DNA from 2 places in the Edaphobacter sp. FHG110511_03 genome. Region 2 is predicted to be linked to the other one. Evidence: riboswitches for the same ligand, from Rfam matches in the RefSeq annotation. Region 2 holds a riboswitch; the other holds the start of a gene.
What was found. A riboswitch is a leader RNA that binds a small molecule or an ion and turns the genes downstream of it on or off. The one in region 2 is predicted to bind cobalamin.

Region 1 (7,784 bases), on a different contig from region 2:
TGGGCTCGAGAGCTGAGGCAACGCCGAAATGTGAATCTGTGTCTATGGGCAAATGGCCGTATAACCGGCTATATCGATAGGAATTGGGAGTTGCTTGCACCGTTTGCCACCGCAGAAATAACTGTTCCTGCCTTCTACATTTATGGCGACCGCGATGTTGTTGTTCGTTTTCCGGGCATGGAGCAAACTATCGCGAACCTTTCGAGCCGTGTCATCGATCTGCGTGGAAAGCTGTGTCTCGAGGATTGTGGCCACTGGACGCAGCAGGAACGGCCTGCTGAAGTGAGCACAGCGCTGATCAAATTTTTAAACGATCTCTGAAGATTTATTTGTGGCGAGCCGTGGACCATCATTGCGGGCGCACGGCGTTACCGGCACACCCATGGGCTAATTTGCTTTTCCTATTAATTGCGAAGGATGAGCGGGCACGCCATCAAGCCAATCCGGCCAGTGCTCGACAATGTTCGTTATCAGAGGAACTCCTGCTCTATAGAGGTTCTCGAGTGCCGGCGCAAAACCTCCCGCAGATTCGAAGCTGAAGAGACTTTCATACGCCGTCTGGCCCTTGTGCTGACGATCGAATCAGACCCCGCACGCAGAACAGCGATTCGCTTTGGGTCCACCCGCCCTGCGGCAGCGGCGCGTGTTAACGCCTCGTACGTGGCGTTATCTTCTTCCTGTGATGTGCAATAGGCACCCTTGCCACTCGTCAGTTGCTTTGTCCACGTCCGCGCACGCTCACCAATCAGATTGCCAGCCCACCATGTATCGCCCGAAAGCGTGTCACATTGAAGTACTGTGGGCGGCCTGTTTGCGGGCGCATAAGTATACTGCGCTCGTGTGGCTTGTGCCTCTGGGCTGTCCGCTAGGGCAACATGTTGCGATAACGAAACTCCTGCATTCACAAGATCGGCATTGATCTCGAACAATTCCGTGTGATTTAGTACGGTGTTGGGGAGAGCGTCCGGAGTCTCCGCGCCAACAGCAACAAAACCGCTTGGCCACCCTGCTGGCTTTTCGCGGGAGTCAAGCTCCCACTGAGAGCCAAACTCCACCAGATATTTGGCCCAGGCCACCGAGCCGAGCGTGCCTTGCATCGGATCAATTCCAGCGATTCCCGCTATCAGAAAATAAGTGTGACGCAGATCGAACTGATTCGAAAAAGACAACGCCATAAGGGATGCAGCCGCATTGGCATGTCCCATGTCCGTTGTCATCACGCAAACTCCTTTGCGATTGCAATGGACATCACGATAATCAGGAGCCAGACCCGGCACGCTGATCGTGTCCCATGGCCCCAGGCGGTCAAGCCAGGTCTTGGCTTCAAGATCGAACATGGTAACGATCATGACTTTAACTTCGCGGCCTCCGCCTACAGAATACGGAGACGATTGTGTCTGCCCCAAAGCTTGAGCAAACCCACCAAACACTGACGTTGCGAGAGCGCCAAAAACGAAGACCGAACTTAGTTTTCTTTTCTTGGTACTTATTGCGGCGGTCCAATGACTGAAATACGATGTTGCTTTCGTGCGTATGGCAATGTTCATCTAACGCCCTTCTTATGTAATGAGTGAAAGTGCTTTGGCAAATACAGAGAATCGTCGTTTGTTGTTAAGTACGCGTGTAAGCCACTTCTATTGGCCGCATATTCCCTGCAAAACAGGCGTCGTTGCGGCTGGACATTACAACACGCGGACTGGCTTTTTTATTCCATTCTCGCCAGGAGGACTTGAGCCTTTTGAAGATTTAGGATCGATCTTGTTCTATCAAGCCTTCCATCACATGATGAAAGAGCGAATCCATGTACTTCTTATCGAGAGTCCCGCTGCCGATGAGCAAGCGATAGTAAATCGCTCCATAAATCGCATCGATAGTAGCCGCAATGTCAATGGTGGACCGGAATTATCCAGCCTTTATCCCCGGCAAGAAAATCTGCCTATCGAGTTTTCTACGAGGCTCAATCCATCTCTTGCGGAATGCGAGCTCTAGTTGGCCATGCCAGCGCCCGATGGAAGCGATCTACGAAGGGTGACGCGGAAAAAGAAGCCCCAGACAGGCCACCTGAGGCTTTGCGAGTAATTTTGCCTAATCTATTAACACGCGATGCGCGTGTAAATTCCTCAATGGGTTTCCATTCGCTATCCCTCTTCCAACGAATCGTGTCAAAAAGAGGCCCGGAGGGCGACACCGTACAGAATGCAAGGCAGCGTGATTGGAATACGAGATACGCTTTCATCTGGAATGGGCCCAACCCCACACTAGCCCCATCGACGCCTCGCAAGTAAGACACTAGACTGTCCAGAAAATGGCTCATGAAATAGGAGAACTTATGAAATTCATTTCGATAGATGGTGAAATGCTGATCAACCCGCAATTCGTCGTTGCAATCCTTCCCAGCGGGAATGGTGGATCTACTCTTACGATGGTGGACGGGAAGGTTTATCAGGACTCGCAACGAACTCCTGAGCAGGTGGAATCTAACATCCGTCAAAATTCCTAAATGTGGTGTATACGGGTGATACGGGTTAAGCCTCAAAATCGCGCGTGTAGTCGATTCCGATAACAAGGGCCTTACGCATGTATGACCTCGACGGCTAAAGACCGGCTATAAAACTGGCGACGCGGTCCCAAGTCTATATCCTCGTCGATACACCCGGAAGAACCGTTCTGTCGTCGGTATAGACCCAGATGGCATATATAGGCTTCTTCTCTTCTTTCGCACAGTCAATTTCCCCCTTCTGGCCGCTTGAATTCAATGAGTTCTTACTCACCAGAACGATGACACCTTGGGAAGGCAGGCTGCGTGCGGACTTTGTCTTTCCAATCGCTTGTATAGGCGTCTTTGACTGATATCGACGTATTCAAAAAGGAACCTTGGCATTGAGCGCGTGGCCTCTAAGAAAGTCCCGTTGGCAATCGTCACTAGCGCTGCTAAGTTCTTAATCCACTTCGAGACATCGGTATCTGGTCTGTCATTTGGTTTTGATCCTGTCGGTAGTGAACTTGTGTCGTCAGCCTCACCTTTTTCGTCAGCCATATCCTCCTTCGGTGCCAGCCAGTTTAGCGCCTTTGTTTTGTCCCCTTAAATTCGTCTTTCCGGCCACTGGGATGTCAAACACCTTGTGGTCAAGAAAAGTTGATAGTCCGCGTTTCCAAACAGGCAAATTCCTTCGTGCCGAGTGGAATAAATTCGAATGAAAACGTGGACTGTGTGTCTTATAAGTTGTTGAAAAGATAATGGCCAGAGACGGGTCGACGTGCCATTACATAAATCCTGTACAGGCGAACACTAGGCACCAATGCAATCTATCCATCAGTTCTCAGGGGTCAAAAGAAGGAAAGACGAGATCCCCTGGTGCTACCTCCCTCATGGACTCATAGAACCGGATTGCGCCTGTCGCCCCGGAAGCGTTTAGGAGACCAGAGATACTCGCCCTGAAACTCTTGCCGGCGCGTCTGGTTCTGATTGACCCACCAGTAGTGCATTCGGGCGACGGCTCCTTCCAAGCCTTGCCGTATCTGAAATCTTATCGCACCGCCCGCAAACGCGAGCGTGTGCTATCGACCCCGGGCACGATCATCCTGTGAAGGAGATGAAAGCGCTGTGAAGTTTAACCACATATCCGTATCCCGCGAACGCCCATTTTGTTCATCTTTTCTGAAGCTCGCTTTGAAAATAAAAATATGGGCAGCATGAAACGTTGTAGCCCTCGCACTGCTCAGAGAATGGCACCGGAGAGTATGCCCCTTTTAATGGAGTCTAATTCCGCCGGAGACGATCCTGGGTGCCCCAAGAGTCAGCAGAGGAGTCCTTCCCGCTTCGACTCTCTCGCTCGCCACATTCTGGACGGAGCCCCATACTCTAAGCCACGACAGGAAACGATGCTCGGTATAGAGGTCCACTTGAGCGAACCCTACCAGACGATACTGGTTTGAGGAGTCATCAAACTGCTGCCCGCTCGTTCGAAGATAAACCCCGAAGACTCCCCACCTCTCTTGCTCCATTCGAGCCTCTAGAGATCCCGAGTTCCTCGGAACTTGCGCCGTCCACTTCCCCACTAACGTGGGATCGGCTTGAAACTTCGTCACCGTCGAATCCGCATACTGATACCCCGCCTTCACCACTAAAAACTCCAACGGGCGTATCTCCGTCCCGAAAACCTTGCGCTTTAGCGACCTTCAAGTACTGCATTTGCGATATCTTCCCCTTGTCGAATACGGATCGACGATGGAAGGCAGATTCTGGAGCTTGCGGAATAGCGGCTTCCGCTTTTCGGGCATGAAGTAGAGCCTGACGAAACGAGTCTGGTAGATTAGTTATAGATTCTGGGGTGCCCGCAAGGGCATAACAGGGAAGCCGGTGTGAATCCGGCATGGTCCCGCCACTGTGTTCAGGAGACGGACTCTTCGTAAGCCACTCGATCATACCGAGGAAGGCGAAGACTCCGGAGCGTTAAGAATAAGCGCTCAACCTGTCAATCAGGAGACCTACCTCAGATTTAGTCTTGATTCTTCTCCGCGTGGAAACGGGAAGCAATCGCTCAAAGATCTTTGAGCTTTGTGCCTCTTTTCCCGCTATTGGTGAGGTGCACTTGTTCAGATCGATGTCGCTCTCCTCCTCTATCGCTCGGAGAGCAGGCGCTCCATGAGAGTTGGGGAACACTTCTGTCCAGGCGTCCTTCATTCAGTCGAGGCAAAAGACGGTCTGCTCATTCGAATCAGGGTGCCTGGGGGGTTGATCGAAGCAAATCAACTCAGGACAATCGCCGATCTGTCCAGTGGCTTTGCCGACGCCACCATTGAAATCACCTCGCGGGCAAACCTTCAGTTGCGCGGAATTCGGACCGAAGACCTCGGCCAAATCGTTGACAGCATTTCTTCTACCGGGCTACTCCCCTCCCAGCAGCATGATCGCGTCCGCAATATCATCACCAGTCCCATCGCCGGGATCGACCCCGGGGAACTCATTGATCCGCGACCGCTCATCCGTCAGTTCGATCAGCGTTTGCAGGCCGACGCAGCCTTTGTAAACCTCCACCCTAAGTTCAGCTTCGCGATTCACGGCGGCCCCAAACGGTTCAGCCGCGATATCGACGATGTCTCTCTCGCGGCTGAACCGTTTGGTGCTACACCCTATTTTCGCTTTTCCCTCGGTGGAGTCTCTTCGCGCTTCGTGGTGAAGCCAGGTGACGCCGTCGACTGCATGTTGGCAACAACAAGGATGTGCATCGTACTGGCGAAGGAGTCCAGCCTGCCCGTTCGTGTGAAAGCGGTCATGGCGATCTCCGGAGCGATGGAACGTGTCCTGGATGCCCTCTCGCACATGTTGCAGCCGTCGCCTCTTTCGCTGCCCGCTACCACAGTCAACGAACCCTTTATGGGCATCTATACCACGACTCGAGGCCGAGTGAACATCATCCCATCCGTCCCACTCGGTCGGCTCAACCCGGAACAGGCACGCTATCTCGCCGACGCGTCGAACGAGTGGGCAGGTGATCTTCGACTTGCTCCGTGGCGCGGTGTTGTCCTCGGTTCTATACCGAAGAGCGCGGCAGGCAATATCATTGCCCAGCTTCGCGCCATAGGATTGCCCTGTGAGCAAGCAGACGGATTTCAAGGAATTGCAGCTTGCGCCGGAATCACTGGGTGCGATGCGTCGTTGGCCGATGTGCGGGACGACGCAGCTTCGCTCGCGCGGCGCCTTTTAGGCCATGCTGTGCCTCCTGGATGGACGGTGAACCTATCCGGATGCGACAAGCAATGCGCACGTCGGCACGGCGCGACCGCCGAACTTGTCGCCGGCCCATTGGGCTACACCCTCAATGTCAAGGGACGTCGTGTGGCGTCCGACTGTTCACGTGAATTCGCGCTCGATGCAGTCGTAGCACTGCACGAAAATTTGCTGTCCGAGGTTGCTGCCCGATGAACTACGTCAAAGATGGCGCGGCCATTTATCACGAGTCTTTTTCCATCATAAGAAGAGAGGTCGATCTATCTGCTTTTCAGACCGATCTCGCTCGCGTCGTCGTCCGCATGATCCATGCGTGCGGCATGACGGACCTGCCACAGGATGTCCAGGCGTCGCCGGATGCCGCCTCGGCGGGCGTCAATGCGCTGCTCGCGGGTGCGCCACTGCTTTGCGATGCGACGATGGTGGCGAATGGAATTACGCGTTCCCGGCTCCCACGGAATAACGAGGTCATCTGCGCGTTGAGCGATGCGCGAACTACTGAACTTGCTGAGAACCTACACACCACCCGAAGTGCCGCCGCTGTCGAATTATGGCGAGAGAAACTCCCCGGCTCCGTCGTTGTCATCGGCAACGCTCCCACTGCGCTCTTCCATCTACTCGACATACTCGACGATGGAGCGCCGCGGCCAGCACTGATCGTTGGCATACCTGTCGGATTCGTAGGCGCGGCCGAATCCAAAGCAGCACTTGCCGCCAATCCGTTTGGAATTCCTTTCCTCACCGTGCGAGGACGGCGCGGCGGCAGCGCCATTGCGGCGGCAGCCGTCAATGCGCTCGCGAGTGAGAAGGAATGAGCACAGACGCACGAAGCGGACGTCTCTTCGGAGTCGGTGTCGGTCCTGGCGATCCGGAACTGATTACGGTCAAAGCGCAGCGTGTGCTCAGGCAGGCGCAGGTTATTGCCTATCCGTGTGCCAGACATGGACAGAGCAACGCTCGTTCGATCGTTTGCTCGGAGCTGATTCATGGCCAGATCGAACTACCGATGATGTACCCAGTTACGACAGAGCAGACTGACCATCCCGGAGGATATGAGGTGCTGCTGTCGCAGTTCTATGATGAGATGGCCGAACAGATCGCGGACCACCTTGCAAACGGACGAGATGTGGCCATTCTGTGCGAGGGCGACCCGTTCTTTTACGGGTCGTATATGTACCTTCATGACCGTCTCGCTCATCGCTTTTCCACTCAGGTAATTCCTGGAGTTGCCTCGATTATGGGCGCAGCTGCACAGCTTGGAACGCCGCTCGTCCGCAGGGATGCCGCGTTCACGGTGCTACCCGGAACTCTCTCGGAAGACGTATTGATCGCAAAGCTAAGCCAGCAGAGTGCCTTTGCCATCATGAAGCTCGGCCGGAACTTCGCCAAGGTAAAGCGGGCCATCGATACCGCCGGTCTCGCTGACAAAGCACTCTTCATCGAACGAGCGACGATGGCTGCCGAACGCATCATCCCGCTCCGCGAGGTCGATCCGCTCCATGTCCCCTACTTCTCGCTCATCTTGATTCCCGAAGCAAGTCAGGTCCAGCGGGACGAAACCATTCGGAGTGCCGGTTGGATCTCCGTCGTTGGCCTAGGCCCGGGTGCTGTTAGCTGGATCACGCCCGAAACTCAGCAGGCTCTGACGGAGGCGACAGACCTGGTCGGTTATCACACCTATCTCGATCGAGTCCCTGTGAGATCCGGTCAGCGCCGCTTCGGCTCCGACAACAAGGTTGAGGCGGACCGCGCACGGCACGCTCTTTCGCTTGCTGAAACAGGCCGTCGCGTTTGCGTCGTTTCCTCGGGTGATCCGGGCATCTTTGCCATGGCTTCCGCTGTTCTGGAATGCGTTGACCAGGGACCGCCAATCTGGCGCTCGCTTGATATTCGCATCCTTCCCGGATTGTCGGCGATGCAGGCAGCAGCATCGAGAGTGGGAGCTCCTCTAGGGCACGACTTCTGTGTCATCTCGCTCTCCGACCGACTCAAACCCTGGGAGATCGTGGTGAAGAGACTGGAAGCAGCAGGTGCCGCCGACTTCGCGATCGCA
Region 2 (7,784 bases):
ACACCGTACAATTCATATGTCGATGGCTAGGCGATGAAGATCCGAATTCGTTTAGCAACCATTGCGAAAGTGGCGAAATTGGCAGACGCACCAGACTTAGGATCTGGCGGGGCAACCCGTGGGGGTTCAAGTCCCCCCTTTCGCACCAATAAGTTAGGGCCGATCTAAGAATCGGCCCTTTTCTCTTGTGCCCATTAATGTGCCCACCCGGTTCATCAATGGTTCTTCGTGCTCGCGGGCAATGACAGACCACTCGAATGCTCCGTTTGTCGAAAAGGCCCGTTCAATTGCGCCCGCTTGTTGTCTTGGAATCAACGACACGTTAATTCTTCCTAGAACGTGAAGGTTCAACGTTCTGACAGCTTTGGTTTAGATCGGATAAGTGGCCTGACAATTCTGCGATTGAGGCGCCTTGCCGCAAGAACACACCCGGTCACGGACAGTGCTATGCCACCCAGCATAAAGCCGATCACAAGTATGTCCCAAAGAGGCCTCGCCTTGTACAGTGCCGGGAGATCAAGTGAGTGAAGGCCGTTGTAGAGCCAGCGATCCCAGCGGGCAGCTGGACCATAACTGCCTACTAGAGCCCCGCTTCTCATATCGAAATAAAAGAAACACCTTGCCGGATCATTCAAGCGAAGATAGAGGGCCGGGAGCGGCTTCTCATGATGGCGATCAACATAATATGTCTCATAACCCGTGACTATGCGGCTTTCCACCACTAAATAAGGTGCAACCGCTCGGTTCACCGCGTCGCGGAATAAGTCGGGCTCCAAGGTGCGGGAAAGTTTGCCATCCAATCGGAGCAGTGCCGTCTGCGTTGAGGTCTCTGAAGCAAAATATGTGTAATCCTCCCCAATCTTAACGAGTTCCAGCTCGTGAGCGTGGACTAAAGCTGATATCCGGCTAAGTGCCCATTGCGGGGAATGCTCATCGAATTGCGGAAAAGCTTCCAGGCGAATCGGTTGCCGCACAGAGGTCCACACCTGGGTTTCGACCGTTTCCGGTTCCGTTTTTAAAGGAGACATAGACCACATACCACTGAAGATCCATGTCAATGTGGCTAGGCCGAAGACATAACCAAAAATGAGGTGCCAGCGCTTTTGCCCTTTGAACGGCACACCGGAAGGTCCGGAACGAAAGCGATAGCGTTTAGAGGGGGAATACAGCCAAACTCCGCCGATGATGCCAAGCAGGGTAATCGCTACTCCAGCGCCGGATAACGAAATGACAACAACACTCCACAGGGCGGCGTCTTTTCGAAGCCGGGTAAAGTAGATCCAGTGGGGGATCGCCCCAAAGTAAGAGCCCCACCGTGAGAGACGGTTGGTGTGCTGGACTACTTCACCAGAAACATCCGAAACATACACAACCTCTCCATCCTTACCATCAAATTTCCACAGCGGACGCAGCGAACGATATCTGGCTGTTACGGTCCACTGGTCTTCCTTCCACATCTTTTGTTCGAGGTGAACTTCCGCTAATGGCTGTCGGAGCCAGGCTGCCGCCACCTGCTGAGCCTGAGTCGCCTCGAATCCATGGAACACCTCACCCGTGTCGGCAAACACCACCCGATGATTCGTGCCCGATTGAAATCGATACACAGGTCGATCAAGTAACGAAGACACTCGAACGTCCTGAATGGCCTTTGTAGCTATCGTGGCGACTGCACGGGAAGGTGAAATGACAAACGAGAGACCGTTAAGCGTTCGCATATGCGCGAGACGCTCGGCGGGCCTCAGTTCAGGATACGGAACATACATCATGACAATGCCAGATACGAACCACATCAGAAAGAGCAGGCAAAAGACAATGCCTGTCCAACGATGCGTGAGTAAAACCCACTTTCGAACTGTCATCCCAAATCGCACGATCATTTATGGAAACGGACACTTGCGTAGACAGAGATAGGCGCTCCCGGATAGACCTGATTTTCATAAAGCCCGCCGGGAAAATACCGTTGTCTGTTGAAGAGATTCTCCGCATTCGCACTTACCTCATACGATTTGCGGCGATACGAAACGGCACCTTGAAAGACGGTAAATCCGCCGAGTAAAAATGCATTCTCGTCATCAATAAAGGTGCGGCTCTGATAGCGCATCCCGATGCTGCTCGTGAAGGTGTCCTTCCATATCTTCGACAACCATACGTTCGCAGCATGTTTTTGAGTAAAGTCTGGCTGATTGCCGGACAGATCCATCACGCCGTCGTTGTAGTTATCGAAGCGTGGCAAAGTGTAGCCGTAATTAACATTGAACCGAATCCCATGTGCAAGATTCCCGATAGCGTCGAAATCCAAGCCTTTTGACGATTCTTGACCTGCCTGATTGAAGTTGCCACCGGGTAGTGGGATGATTACGTTCTGTCGCGTGAGTCGATAAATTGCTGCGCTGAAACTCAACCGGCCTTGAAGAGGGCGCCACCGGTACCCACCTTCATAGCTCTGGCCCGTTTCCGGTAGAAGTTGTTTTCCGTTGACCGGCGTTACGGTAACCGGAGAAAACGAACTTCCCGAGCTAAAGTACAGCTCTTGGCTCTCCGTGGGTGCGAAGACAATACCCGCTCGGTAGTTATAAGCGGTTTGGTTTATTTTGACGTCAGGTCCTCGGCTAACGATGTGACTGTTATCCCACGGATCACTATGTGTACTTCGCTTGAAACTGCTCTCACGCCCACCCACGTTGATCATCCAGTGCTTTGCCAGGGCGATTTGGTCTTGCCAATAAAAAGCATTCGTCAGGTTCTCGAAATAGTTGATTTCGCTAATCGGAAACGATGAGACCGGCACATAAGTTTCCTGGAGAGTAAACACATTCATCGGCGGTGCGAAGCCATCCGAGGCATCGCTTTCATCGGTGTAGTTGTAGTAGTCCTCATACTCATATCCGGCCACAAAGTTATGATCCATACCGGCAAGATGGAAATGACCCAAAACATCCGCCATGTTCTGTTTGGGACGCCGGTGGTGCTTGAAGTAGAGGAATTGGCGATCGACATCGTTTGTCGCAGCGTCATACGAGAGCGATTCTGCGGTGTAATACTGGTCGTCGAATATTCGAAGCGCAAAGTTATCCCGGAACTGCCATCTCTCTGACAGGTTCACATTGACGCGTGTCTGTGTCAGCGCGTCAGTGCCTAATTCGAAATCCTGCGGCGTGTCGAAGCTTGTGCTGAGTTTGAAGCCAGGAATGTTGAGGACTTGCGCCGGGACACCGGCATCGGTTTTGAATCGATCGCGATTAAGGAATTCGGAAACAGTAAACTGCGCTCGGTTACCTATCAGCCAGGTCATCGTCGGCGATACATTAATGCGCTTCGCTCCATTGTTTCTCCAACCGCCGCTATTTTCGAAACTGGCATCTACACGATATAAAAGCGGATCTAGGCCGAAGAGTCTTCCTGCTGCACCTCCGGCCACTTGGTTTGTACCGTAGCTTCCGCCCCGATAGACCAAATCAAAAGTGGGAATCGCCTGTGGCTTTTTGTGAATGATATTAATCGCGCCGCCAAGAGCACCTGAGCCATACAAAATCGAAGCTGGTCCCTTCAAGACCTCGACACTGCGCACACTATTCAGCTGAGTGTTTAGCCGATTACCTTCGAGCCGCATTCCATCTGAAAGAACTACGACCGCGTCTGAGCCGCCCGTATTGAACCCGCGAACCGTGTAGTACTCGTAAACTCCATAGATCTTTTGCGCCGTTACACCAGAGACATTCCTTAGCGCCGTAACGAGGTCGTTCACACCTTGTTCGCGAAGTAGCGTGGATGGAATCGTGCTCACCTGAGCAGGAATTTCATTGTTAGGCACATCCATGTTTGAAGCGGTTGCCTTGGTCTCGGTAGCCGTAACGGAGATTTCAGTTGAGACACTCTTCGGGGCCAAACGAATCTCGATCTGAGAAGACTCCCTCTCTAGATCAATGGGGCGAGTTACGCTTTCGAAGCCATCCGCTTCAACCAGAAGTTCAGAGTGCCTCTTCGTCACATTGTCGAATGCGAAGTTTCCATTGTTCTCGGTCGTGGCCTTCTGTGTGCCTCCCGAAGTTATGAGTTGCACTGTCGCCAGTAGGCCCAGGCCTTGGTTGTCGCGTACTGTGCCAGAAACACGCATGGTTTGTTGAGCACACACTGGCAGGACGGCAAGCGCTATTAAGAAAATGATAGCCATGGGACGTCGTAGACCCACAATTTTGCACAGTCTTGTCCCAATTTGATGGCCATTACTTTGAAGTTTTGGCTTGCCGAAGACTCGGACGAAAAGATCGAGTGCATATCGGTAAGAATCCAGGGGGAGAACATTAATTGTGTTGCGGGGGATGCTCACTGTATAGCCTCCAGCTGGAATGGCTGTAGACTTTGCGAGCAGAGACGATCGAATTGAGACGTCGGGTGGGGATAACGAATCGCATTCTTCCTGTTCTCCGCAGGTAAGTCGTACAACATTCTCGGCAGGTTTCCTGGCTTCGAGGTTGCGATTCTTTGCTGGCCATTCACCTTCCCCAGCAATTGCTGAGTGGTATTACGAATGGCTTCCCTCGCTCACAGTGGCGGGACCGCGCCGGTCTTTCACCGGACTTCCCTATTAAGCCCTTGCGGGCACCTGAGAACTTTCAAGAAATAACATGGCGACTGATGAGCGTCAATCAGAGCCCGTCCTGGAGGTCGAGGAAATTACGGAATGGATGTGCCTAATTCGTGCCCGATGGTCGCTTGTTCCCGCTTATACTGATTGAGCGTTACGATGCAGCCAAGCCTTTTGCACCAAGCAGACGGATCTGGCGGGGTAATCCGTGGGGATTCAAGTCCCCCCTTTCGCACCAACTCTTTTTTAGAAAGTGACTCATGAATCAGCCGAAACCGAATGCGGAGCCGAAGCTCAATCTCTCCACCACCCCGGATTATCGCGAGGGCTATGCCAACAGCGTTCAGGTTCGCATGTCGGTGTGGGACTTCCTGTTGGTCTTCGGGACCATGAGCCAGGACACTCCTGACGAGCTTACCGTGAAGAACTTTCAGGGTATTTACCTGAGCCCGCAACAGGCCAAAGCTTTGCTCAATGTGCTCGGCCACAACCTCGCGCAGTATGAGCAGACCTTTGGCGCCATCGCTCTCGATCAACAGGTCCCCCAGGTCGGCGGTCCCGTCCATTAATAAAACACGCGTGCGATCCTCTCCAGACTCTCGCCGCGCTCCTGCCGAGCTTCCTACAGGACTGCTCTTTCCTCTCTTCTTCGCTGCGGTTTACCTCAGTCACCTTACGCTGCTTCGCCTGCCTTACTTCTGGGACGAAGCCGGTTACTACATCCCGGCCGCGTGGGATTTCTTTCGCACCGGCTCGTTGATCCCCCAGACCACGCTCTCCAACGCGCATCCTCCTCTGCCTTCCATCCTGCTGGCTGCATGGTGGCACCTCTCCGGATTCGTCGTCAGTGGAACCCGCACGCTGGTCGTCATGATTACGGCTACGGCGCTGGTCGCGGTCTTTCACCTCGCAAAATCCCTTCGCAACACCCCCGCCGCAATCGCCACCGTCACCCTGACCGCGCTCTACCCTGTCTGGTTCGCGCAAAGCACGCTGGCTCACGCCGATATCTTCGCTGCCGCCTTCACCCTGTGGGGCCTGGCCCTTTATTTCGAGCCCGGCGCCGAGAATCAGATCCTGGCCTCTGGACTCTTCTCTTTCGCCGCGCTTTCGAAGGAGACGGCCATCGTTACTCCGCTCGCACTCGCAGGGTTTGAGGCCGTCCTCCTTCTTCGTTCGCACAATCCATCGCAACGACGCTCGCATCTGCTTTGGCTGGTATCGCTTCTCTCTCCACTGATTCCACTGGTCGCGTGGTATGCCTATCATCGCCATCAAACCGGGTTTATCTTCGGCAATCCTGAGTTCTTGCGCTACAACGCCACTGCCAACCTCGAGCCGCTCCGCATCCTGCTCTCGCTGTGGCATCGGTTCCTGCACCTCGCAACGCATATGAACATGTACGTTCCGGTCGTATGCGCGATCGCCGCGATCTTTATCCCTCTGAAGCCATCGGCCGCGCCGGCTTTGCCGCGCCGGGCCCTCGCCGGGATCATCACGGTTCTTATTGCCAATTGGATCGCCTTCTCGGTGCTCGGCGGAGCCCTGCTCACCCGTTACCTGCTGCCGATGTATCCGCTGACCCTGCTTCTCTGCGTCACCGTCTGGCAGCGCCACCTCAAACAATGGTGGCTCCTTGCCGCGTTCAGCGGCGCCGCGTTTCTCGCCGGCATTTGGATCAATCCGCCCTACGCGTTCGCGCCCGAGGATAACCTCACCTACCGTGACATGATCGTTCTGCATCAGCAGGCCGTCTCGTTCATCGAGAATCGCTATCCCCAGGCCACAGTCCTCACCGCGTGGCCGGCAAGCGCAGAGCTCACCCGGCCCGAGCTTGGATACATTCACAAGCCGGTCAAGGTCGTCCCCGTCCAGAACTTCGCGATCGACCAGCTGGAGCAGGCAGCGCAAGATCCCGGAGCCTACGATACGGCGCTCTTGTTTTCAACCAAGTGGGAGCCCCCTGCGAACCGGCTCGATCTTGGTAGAGCAAACCGCCATCTCAACACGAAGTACTTCGACTTCCATCACGACCTCTCCCCATCCGAAGCGGCAGCTTTGCTTCACGGCGAGATCGTCTGGCAGGCCCGGCGCAAAGGCGAGTGGGCAGCCGTACTGCGCTTCCCACGTGCGATCAATGCATCCTTGACCTGGCCCCGAAGAACCCGCCCGATGCGTTAAGACGATCGGCTCCCGGCCAGGCGCAACGCTCTATACTCAACCTGTGCTCAGGTTCCTCTCATCTCGTTTCGCGTTTCGCCGCTCTCGCACTCTTCTCGCGCTGTGTGTCCTCGTCTCTTCCGTCTCATTGTTATTCGGTCAGGCATCCGACCCTTCCGCGCCAGCTGGTCGTGTCGTCCTTGTCCTTCCCTTTGAGAACCGCTCCGGCCAGCCCGACCTCGGCTGGATTGGCGACTCTTTCCCCGACACGCTCAATCAGCGGTTCTCCTCGGCGAGCTTCCTTACCATCTCGCGCGAAGACCGCCAGTACGCGCTCGATCATCTCGGCTTCCCTACCGACTTTCGCCCCACTCGCGCCACCACCATCCGCATCGCCCAGACCCTCGACGCCAACTACGTCGTCATCGGCAGCTACCACGTCGCCAACGGACGCATCTCTGCCCAGGCGCAGGTCCTTTCGGTCAGCGAGCTTCGGATGTCTCCGCCGATCGAAGATTCCAATGACCTGCAACGTCTCTTCGACGTGCAGAACACCCTCGCCTGGAAAATCGCGAAGTCGATCGATCCTCATTTCAACGTCGCACAACAGACCTTCCTTTCCGCCTCCGGACAGGTCAAGCTGAGCGCCTTTGAAAACTATATCCGCGGAACCGCAGCCACCACGCCGCAGGAACGAATCAAGCGGCTGCAGCTCTCTGTAAGGGAATCTCCCAGCTACACCGCCGCCCTTCTCGCTCTCGGCAAGGCGCAATACAGCGAGCGCGACTACGATCAGGCTGCCGCTACCCTTGCCCGCATATCGTCCACCGACCGTCTCGCTCTCGAGGCGAACTTCTATTTGGGCCTCGCCCGTTTCAACGCCGCTCATTATGCCGAGGCAGAAAAGGCCTTCGCCTTCGTCGCCACTCGCCTTCCCCTCCCCGAGGTGGTGAACAATCAAGCTGTCTCCCTGAGCCGCCAGGGACACAATGCGACTGCTTTGTTTCAGAGAGCCGTGGCCGCCGATCCGAAAGATCCG

Region 1: it holds a riboswitch for cobalamin, as region 2 does, so the genes downstream of both, cobG (precorrin-3B synthase) here and AC5S26_RS25790 (TonB-dependent receptor domain-containing protein) in region 2, are expected to answer to the same signal.

The regions. Positions count from the first base shown of each region.
Region 1 is NZ_JBZYWL010000016.1:6,098-13,881, forward strand. It holds gene AC5S26_RS28570 (alpha/beta fold hydrolase) at 31-321, shown strand; partial or broken gene AC5S26_RS28575 (purine-nucleoside phosphorylase) at 388-1,547, opposite strand; gene AC5S26_RS28580 (hypothetical protein) at 1,582-1,989, shown strand; gene AC5S26_RS28585 (hypothetical protein) at 2,330-2,500, shown strand; gene AC5S26_RS28590 (TonB-dependent receptor domain-containing protein) at 3,751-4,137, opposite strand; cobalamin riboswitch at 4,313-4,510, shown strand; gene cobG (precorrin-3B synthase) at 4,646-5,926, shown strand; gene AC5S26_RS28600 (precorrin-8X methylmutase) at 5,923-6,546, shown strand; gene AC5S26_RS28605 (precorrin-2 C(20)-methyltransferase) at 6,543-7,784, shown strand, end outside.
Region 2 is NZ_JBZYWL010000008.1:93,174-100,957, forward strand. It holds tRNA gene AC5S26_RS25780 (tRNA-Leu) at 64-148, shown strand; gene AC5S26_RS25785 (PepSY domain-containing protein) at 348-1,859, opposite strand; gene AC5S26_RS25790 (TonB-dependent receptor domain-containing protein) at 1,874-4,171, opposite strand; cobalamin riboswitch at 4,434-4,623, opposite strand; gene AC5S26_RS25795 (DUF3467 domain-containing protein) at 4,846-5,154, shown strand; gene AC5S26_RS25800 (ArnT family glycosyltransferase) at 5,165-6,766, shown strand; gene AC5S26_RS25805 (tetratricopeptide repeat protein) at 6,810-7,784, shown strand, end outside.